Regions from separate parts of the Peribacillus sedimenti genome, predicted to be linked through region 1. Evidence: riboswitches for the same ligand, from Rfam matches in the RefSeq annotation. Region 1 holds a riboswitch; each other region holds the start of a gene.

Region 1 (2,203 bases):
TTAATCACAAAAGCGGCAAGCAAGACGCTCATCCATACATCATACTTATTAATAATAACAAGCACTTCAGCATTAGAAATAATAAAAAAGAATAATCCTACGATAAGCAGATGGACCATGGCGTTAGGAATGAGCAAAAAAAGTTTCAAATTATTACCCTCCTGTTATATATGACGATCAAAGAGGGAGAAAGTTTCAGATAGTTATACACATTTGCAAAAACAGGAAAAAAAATCTAAACGGAATAGAAAAGGACTGCCGTATTGGCAGTCTCTGGCCTAAAATCAAATATGGCATCCTATAACATCGTTACTTGGGTAAAGTGGCTAAAAATAGGCTGGGTATATCAACCTACCGTACTAATCCTTAAGCTTGCTCATTCCTTCCTGGAATTTACCCTTAAGCTTATCTGCCTTTCCTTCTGCCTGAAGCCCAGTATCATTCTTAGCGTTTCCTACTTGATCCTTTGCCTCACCTTTTACTTTATTTACTGTACTTTTTACTCTATCTGATAAATCGCTCATTTTACTTCCTCCTATCATTTAGTCTATTCTTCTATTCCCCAGAGAGGGTCAGAGTAAACAATGATAGTAGTCTCAGGAACGGCATTAAGATGCAAGGCTGCCGGTGCTGCGTTCTTTCACGAAATTAATAGAAGCGGCTGCAATCAAATCCTTGTCAAAATCCAGTGATGCTACATGGAACGAACGATGTAACGGCATAATCTGTTTCACAGTGGATGAAATCATATGATAAATTTCGTATGAACATTGAGCGGGTACTACGTGGTCTTCGGGTGAAACAAATAACTGCACTGGGCATGACACTTTTTTCAATCCTTTTTTTGCGTGTTCCATTAAAGAAAGAAGCGAATGAACAGCAGTTAAAGGAACTTTTGAATAGGTAATTTCCTGTGCGGTAGAATCATTGATATCAGGCGTTTCATCGGCAATAAAACGTGGTGCACCCAAGCCTTTATATGGTTCTAGATCAGGGACGCGCAATGCCGCGTTAATGCAAACAATCCCATCTATCATATATTTTCCGGCGAGGTCAAGGGCCAAAGCCCCACCCATGGATTGACCCACGACAAATATCTTATGGCACGTCTTTTTCAACTGAAGAAAAGCAGTCTCCAAATCTTCAATCCAGTCTTTGTGATTAAAATTTTCCATATCTGCCGCGTTTGTACCATGCCCTCTTAATCTGGGTGCATAGACAGTAAAGCCAGCATTTGCAAATTGTTTTCCTAAGTATTCAACACTCTGTGGTGTTCCATTAAAGCCGTGGCAAAGAAGGATTCCTATCTTATTACCAGAGATAAAAAAAGCTTCTGCTCCAGAAATAACTGTTGTCATATTAATTCTCCTTTCAAGTTAAGAAAATGCCAGTTTTATACTGAGAGTCTCAAAAAAATTTACTGGTAAGACCAAAGCAGCTAGTTTGATAGTAAATGACTGGGTACGTTTAATACACTCAGGCAGTCGTACATATAGAAACGTCCGGGAATCAAAAAAAACTTTCTTGCCTGGCTGCAAAGAAAGTTTTTACATTTCTTATCAACCAAAGCAAAGCTTTGCTGGTAGGAGCACCTTACAGGGCAGGTTGCTGTGAAGTCATTAAGCCAGATCTCTCGTTCACTCTTAATAAAATATAGATTTTTATATATTTCAACTGATATGTTATTAATCCAATAAAATTACTTGGTTTTAATATTATCGCGTGTTTTGAATAATGTCAATCTTTAAAAAGTAAAAAATTTCAAATCATAAAAACCGTTGACAAATTTGCGAACTATCAGTAAAGTAGGAATCAATTGAAAAACGAAAGCTTCTTATCAAGAGAGGTGGAGGGAATTGGCCCGATGATACCTCAGCAGCAGATCCCTATTGGATACTGTGCTAACTCCAACAAGCAGTGCTTGGGAGATAAGAGGAGAAAACAATCGATTGATACGAATGTGGCCTCTTCTTTTCTGGGAGAGGTTTTTTGATTGGAATAATTTCATAGAGTTTTATATTTCTTATCCAGAGAAGCTGAGGGACTGGCCCGATGAAGCTTCGGCAGCGGACATATGTACCGTGCCAATTCCAGCAGGCAGCCTTGCCTGGAAGATAAGAAGGGGCTTATTTTTACTTGTATAACCCTCTTCTTGACACTTCAGGAAGAGGGTTTTTTGTACTTCATATAAAGATTAATACAT
Region 2 (2,203 bases), 780 kb from region 1:
ATATGGGAATTGTGCTGCAGGATCCATACTTATTCACTGGCACAATTGCATCAAATGTCAGCCTGGGGCATCCAAAAATAACTCGGGAAACGATCGAGAAGGCATTGCGGGATGTCGGGGCGGATAAAGTATTAAGCCATTTGGAGGGAGGACTGGATGCGCCGGTTATTGAAAAGGGAAGTACACTCTCTTCAGGACAGCGCCAATTGATTTCCTTTGCACGGGCATTGGCTTTTAATCCTGCGATTTTGATTCTCGATGAAGCAACATCAAGTATTGATACAGAAACAGAAGCCATCATCCAAGAGGCGATGGATGTACTTAAGAAAGGAAGGACTACATTTATCATCGCTCATCGGCTTTCCACCATTAAAAATGCCGATCAAATTCTAGTGCTCGACAGGGGCAAGATTGTAGAAAGAGGATCCCATGAAGAGTTGATGTCTAATAGAGGAAAATACTATCAAATGTATCAGCTTCAGCAAGGACAGCAAAAAGGAATGGCAGGTTAACCTGTCATTCCGGAAATAGAAGGAATGTATGAAACAATTCTGAATTTTCGTTTGTTATATTTGATTCAGTTTGTTATAATATAATGTATTATTTGACTATCAGGATAATTGAATAGTTCTTATCAAGAGCGGTGGAGGGAATGGCCCTGTGAAGCCCGGCAACCTTCGAGCAGTTTATGCTTGAAAAGGTGCTAAGTCCTGCAGAGGAAGACTTTGCAAGATAAGAGACGGAAATGAACTAAAAGCCGCTCTATCTGCATGATAGAGCGGCTTTTAGTTTGCCGAATGGCTGGATTCTCTTTTCTTTGCAAAAAAAATTTTGCACATTGCGAAAGGGGAAGGACAATTGACTCCGTTGAAGGTAGCATTGCTAGGTTTAGGAACGGTTGGATTTGGAACATTTGAAGCATTAAAAGAGCGAAAGGATGATTTGGAACAGATATTAGGACGAAAGATTGAAATATCAGGCATTCTCATCAAAGATAAAAGCAAGGACAGGGGCCTGGATCAGAATATATTTGTCTCCAAGGATTTTAAGGAACTTTTGTCATTGAAAAAACCCGATGTCATTATAGAAGCCATCGGAGGCATTGAACCTGCACTGCAATATATCGAATACGCGCTGAGACAAGGCTGCCATGTGATATCAGCAAACAAAGACTGTATTGCTAAGCATGGCACAAGACTTAAAGCCATTGCGGAAGACAATGCAGTCCGATTCGTCTATGAAGCGAGTGTCGGAGGAGGAATTCCTATTTTACGGACGCTCCGTGAGTTGCTGGTTGTAAATAAAGTAGAGCGGATTGAAGCGATACTGAATGGAACATCCAACTTCATTTTAACTTCAATGAGAGTTGACGGACATACTTTCGAAGAGGCATTATCCATTGCCCGGGAGAAAGGGTTTGCTGAACAGGATCCAGCAAATGATATTGAAGGACGCGATGCCTTTTATAAGGCGATGATAATATGTGAAGAGCTTTACGGACAACAGCCCGATTGGGACCATGTCAATGTTCAGGGAATAAAGAATATTAAAAAGGAAGAGATAAGGGCTGCCGAACAACTTGGCCTGCGTGTGAAGCATCTGGTTACCATACGCGATACACTGAAGGTAACTATATCTCCGGTCTTTATCGACTCCAGTCACCCACTTTACAATGTGGAACAGGTAAACAATGGAGTCGTCATCAAGAATGATTTATTAGGATACCTGACGCTTATCGGTGCGGGTGCTGGCGCTAAGCCGACAGCAAGTGCCATCGTTGAAGATTTTATGTCCTTGTTTCTGACAAAACATTTTAAAAGACTCAAAACATACCCAGAAAAGTTTGCTGATATACATAAGGAGCAGGACGAAACTAATGTGTTTTTCTTCAGGAACGTGGCCGACTCCGAAAAAAACAGGATTGTGAATGACCTGGAGGAAGCAGGAACCGTGCATTCATCAACAGGCGGAAGTGGGTCGTTCGCAGTTTTATATTCAGGAAAGAGGAGTGATTTTCAACACGAAAAACTTGTCAGCAAATATCCCGCAAAAATATCATTATCCGCAACACAGAAGACAGCTGCCTTAGTTTAACAATTTGGCTTTATGTCCGGGTAAAATCAAAAGACCTTGCTGAAGATTGGCCGTCAGCAGGGTTTTTGTGTTTAAATGGTAAATAGAGGAAACATATTTTGACAAGTAT
Region 3 (2,203 bases), 910 kb from region 1:
TGCCAATACCAAAAAAGTGGTCGAGTACTTGGAAGCTCACCCGGCTGTGAATTGGATTTCTTATCCGGGAAATGCAGATCATCCTGATAAGGGATTAGCAGACAAATACTTGCCGAAGGGTGCAGGAGCGGTGGTCACATTTGGAATATCAGGCGGCAGGGAAGCGGGTGCCAAATTGATAAATGCAGTCAAGCTGTGGTCACATGTTGCGAACGTCGGAGATGCTAAAAGCCTGATTATTCATCCTGCAAGCACCACTCACCAGCAGCTAGGGGCAGAAGATTTAGCAAAGTCAGGGGTTACTGAAGAATTAGTGCGTCTGTCAGTTGGAATAGAGAATGTGGAGGATTTGATCGATGATTTGGAGCAGGCAATTGAAAATGCGTCCGGAAAGGTATCGATAGCAGGAGTAAAAGTACGCTAAAGCCGAAAAGTCGGGAATAATTGGACATTAATTTTATTCATTGACACTCCTTCTTTTCCCATGATACAATCACTTTCGTGATAGAAAATGAGCTTTTTGAACTAAACATTAATTAATTATTTTTAAATATAAATATTTGCTCTTATCGAGAGAGGTGGAGGGATGTGCCCTATGAAGCCCGGCAACCGGCAAGGTAAACCTTGAAAAGGTGCCAATTCACACAAAGCGCAGCTTTGGAAGATGAGAGAAAGGCCTGCTGAATCAACATATAATGCCTTTCTGCTCTCGCAGAAAGGCATTTTTATTTAGTAGATTAGGAAGTCCGGTACATAGAGATCTTCCTGGAGAATAAAGTGATACCCTGCTCGTGTGTATCATTTTATTCCGAAAAATGGTTAGTTAAAAACAAGGCAAGGGTACAGATTTAATTATAAAACTCAGTGAAAACATTAATAAACTAACTTGGTTTTATAAATATTAAAAAGAGAAATCCTCCTTGCTGGAATGCTAAGTTCATAGGTCTCATTGGGAAAAGAGAGGTGAGTGACAATGATAACTCTTTCAAAGATCAGCAAAATATTCCGGTCGGGAGCTGCCCGCGGTGAAGAAATCACTGCAGTAAAAGATGTCAATCTGGAAATCAATCAGGGCGAGATTTTCGGTATCATCGGATACAGCGGCGCGGGAAAAAGTACGCTGATCCGTATGCTGAATGGCCTGGAGACACCGACAGAGGGGACAGTGATGGTTGCCGGGAAAGAGATTTCTAAAATTAAGGGTCCCAGCCTCAGAAAGGCCCGCCAGGAAATCAGCATGATTTTTCAACATTTTAATATCCTCTGGTCCAGGACAGTGCATGAAAATATTGCCTTTCCATTGGAAATAGCCGGTGTTCCAAAGAAAGAGCGAGATGCGAGAGTGAAAGAACTTATATCCCTTGTCGGGCTCGAAGGACGGAGCAATGCATACCCATCCCAGCTCAGCGGGGGGCAAAAACAAAGAGTAGGGATTGCCAGGGCTCTGGCCAATAATCCTAAGGTTCTTCTTTGTGATGAAGCAACATCAGCTTTGGACCCGCAGACAACGGACTCAATATTGGAACTGCTTGTTGATATAAATAAGCGTCTAGGTTTGACCATTGTTTTGATCACTCACGAAATGCATGTTATTCGTAAAATATGCCATCGTGTTGCCGTTATGGAAAACGGAAGGATTGTTGAACTTGGGCCTGTCCTGGATGTATTCCGCAATCCGAAGGCGCCGATCACAAAACGATTCGTTCAGCAGGTCACAGAACCGGAAGAAACAAAGGAAACAATTGAGCACCTGCTGCATCAATATCCGGAAGGCAAGGTAGTTCAACTGACCTTTGTCGGGGATAGTGCGGAAAATCCGCTGATTACCAAGTTGGTCCGCAACTATAACCTGGAAGTGAACATTGTCCAGGGGAAAATTTCTAAAACCCAAAATGGTTCTTATGGTACTTTATTTGTGCACATAAACGGCAGTGAGGAAGAAATAGTCCGCGCGATTGAATTCATCAAGCAGCAAGAGGTAGGCGTGGAGGTGATGTCACATGATTAGTGAACTATTTCCCAATGTCGTCTGGCCGGATCTTTGGGAGGCTACACGCCAAACTTTATATATGAGCGGGGTTTCGCTCATTGCCACCTTCTTTCTTGGCATCTTATTAGGCTTATTGCTTTTCCTGACTTCCAAAGGGCAGTTGTGGGAAAATAGAATGATCAATGTCGTGATTTCGGCGTTTGTAAATATCTT
Region 4 (2,203 bases), 1.5 Mb from region 1:
TCATGATAGGAGGCTTCTTTTACCTAACAGGTTTTTCACTGATCCTAGCCTCCATTAGGACAAAAAAAATTAACAGGCTGCTCCATGATTGGCCCAATACAAATACGATCATTCATGGGGCCATTTCTATAACGGGTCTTGCCATGGTTACAAGTTCACCAAAGTTGGGAGATCTTATAGCATTTGTCTGGTTCCTAGCTTTGTCGGTTCTTATGATAGTGGAAATTTTCGTGGGGATAAGAGCTTATAAACGTATCAAGTCTTACGGCTGGATGAGAGGGATATTCACTTACCACCCTTCTCAGTGGGCACGGAATTTACGCTCGGCATGTTCCTGGCCTTTACCATAAAGCTCCCGATCTATAGGGGTTTTCTCGGTAGACATGATGGGGTCCTATGGCTGCAGAAACACATCATTTCAGCAGGGAAATATTTTGTCATTGTCTTATTTCTGATTGAAGCATGTCTTGCCCTAACCCACCTAAGGATGAAACTGGAAAAGTCCATCCAGGCCAGAAGATGGACGTAATACTCAGAGATAAATCAACACTAACCTACCTAAATGCAGAATACATTATGTAAAAAACAGTAAGGCCATATCAGCAAATGTAATATGGCCAGGTTTAAAACTTGCCATGAAGATCACAAGTTTTTATTTTTAGTCATCTTCACAAGACAAACTCATTCTCTATGATTATATGCTTTCTTAATAAATATGACCTTGAAAATCCCTGCAAGATGCGTTATACGGCTATTATTCGAAGGGTCTCCAAGTTGACCTGTCTAAGGTTAGTTTTGAATAGTTGGCCAAAACCCTCCGTATTATCGGGTTGTATTTGATTCGAAAATTTCAACCATTTGCTTCACAATGTGAGTCCAAGTTCTAGTAGAAAATCATAAATGTACTAATGCTGAGTTGCTGCTTCAGTATCTCAACAATGATATAAAAAATAAAAAAACGCCCCTGCAACTACGCAAATGCATAATTACAGGGGCGAGTTTTCTGCCTTGGCAACTCTTTAATGATTCTATCGTCTTTTCACTTGTGAATCGGTGGATGGATCTTTCACTAACTGATATCTGATTTTTTCAGTTGTATCAATCTGGGTGATCTCTCCTGCATGTACAGTGATTAATACTGACCCATACTCAATGTTTTGCAGACTGGAGATTATTTGATTGATCTTTTGTTCATCAATGCGTTTCATGTTATCCTCCCACATGCTTCCGTTTAAGAAATTTGGAATTTTTGTTTACAGACTATGGAAGAAAAAAACCCTTCCCAACTATAAGAAGAGGTTCAAGCAACAGTTCAGTATACTCTACTCGTCTTATCTCCCAAGCCCTAAAGCTTGCTGGAATTGGCACAGTACCAATGCTCGTCTGCTGCCGAGGCTTCTCCGGGCCAGTCCCTCCACCTCTCTGGATAAGAAAATATTTCTAAAAGTTATATACTACAATTTATATCGGAATACTTATGTTGTCAACACTTTATTTAAATATTGTGACTTTTTGGCCAGGTTTCTTTATGGACTTGAATACGAGCAGTAAAAAATCCCCTATTTGCAAGGGGATGTTGCAAGCCTATGTTTTTACAGTAAAATCAACCGCGTGCGATATGTCATTGATGGCATTCAACTCCTCAGCTTACTCTGCAAAATGGCATGCTGCCTGCTGGGACACTTTATTCCCTGCATATCGAAGGACGGGTTCCTGCTGCCTGCATATATCTTGAACAAACGGACACCTGGTATGGAACCTGCAGCCTGAAGGCGGGTTTAAAGGACTTGGCAAGTCTCCTTTTAACAGGATCCGTTCTCGCTTGATTGTAGGATCAGGAATAGGAATCGCAGACAACAGGGCCTTTGTATAGGGATGCTGTGGGTTGTCATATAAGTCCTGCGCATCTGCAATTTCAACTATTTTCCCTAAATACATTACCGCGATTCTGTCACTGATATACTGTACAACACTTAAATCATGTGCAATGAAAATATATGTCAAATTAAATTCCCGCTGGAGGTCCTTTAACAAATTTAATACTTGTGCCTGAATGGATACATCCAGGGCTGCTACCGGCTCATCAGCAATAATCAGCTTAGGATTCAAAGCTAAAGCTCGGGCAATTCCAATGCGCTGGCGCTGGCCGCCACTGAACTCATGTGGATAGCGATTTAAATGATTCTTATTCAAACCCACTACT

Evidence for each region. Region 1 has a riboswitch for S-adenosylmethionine ahead of V1500_RS01255 (alpha/beta hydrolase). Riboswitches for the same ligand answer to the same signal wherever they lie in the genome.
Region 2: another riboswitch for S-adenosylmethionine. It lies ahead of V1500_RS05130 (homoserine dehydrogenase); the one in region 1 lies ahead of V1500_RS01255 (alpha/beta hydrolase).
Region 3: another riboswitch for S-adenosylmethionine. It lies ahead of V1500_RS21770 (methionine ABC transporter ATP-binding protein); the one in region 1 lies ahead of V1500_RS01255 (alpha/beta hydrolase).
Region 4: another riboswitch for S-adenosylmethionine. It lies ahead of V1500_RS08345 (DUF2292 domain-containing protein); the one in region 1 lies ahead of V1500_RS01255 (alpha/beta hydrolase).

What each region holds. Positions count from the first base shown of each region.
Region 1 covers NZ_CP143547.1:225,110-227,312, forward strand. Annotated here, with positions in the region: gene V1500_RS01245 (hypothetical protein) at 1-149, opposite strand, end outside; gene V1500_RS01250 (CsbD family protein) at 360-524, opposite strand; gene V1500_RS01255 (alpha/beta hydrolase) at 609-1,358, opposite strand; SAM riboswitch class I at 1,554-1,653, opposite strand; SAM riboswitch class I at 1,832-1,935, shown strand; SAM riboswitch class I at 2,021-2,121, shown strand.
Region 2 covers NZ_CP143547.1:1,005,079-1,007,281, forward strand. Annotated here, with positions in the region: gene V1500_RS05125 (ABC transporter ATP-binding protein) at 1-512, shown strand, start outside; SAM riboswitch class I at 629-739, shown strand; gene V1500_RS05130 (homoserine dehydrogenase) at 859-2,094, shown strand.
Region 3 covers NZ_CP143547.1:4,425,600-4,427,802, reverse strand. Annotated here, with positions in the region: gene V1500_RS21775 (O-acetylhomoserine aminocarboxypropyltransferase/cysteine synthase family protein) at 1-424, shown strand, start outside; SAM riboswitch class I at 564-671, shown strand; gene V1500_RS21770 (methionine ABC transporter ATP-binding protein) at 974-2,008, shown strand; gene V1500_RS21765 (methionine ABC transporter permease) at 2,001-2,203, shown strand, end outside.
Region 4 covers NZ_CP143547.1:1,687,579-1,689,781, reverse strand. Annotated here, with positions in the region: gene V1500_RS08350 (hypothetical protein) at 1-350, shown strand, start outside; gene V1500_RS08345 (DUF2292 domain-containing protein) at 1,029-1,208, opposite strand; SAM riboswitch class I at 1,329-1,433, opposite strand; gene V1500_RS08340 (ABC transporter ATP-binding protein) at 1,648-2,203, opposite strand, start outside.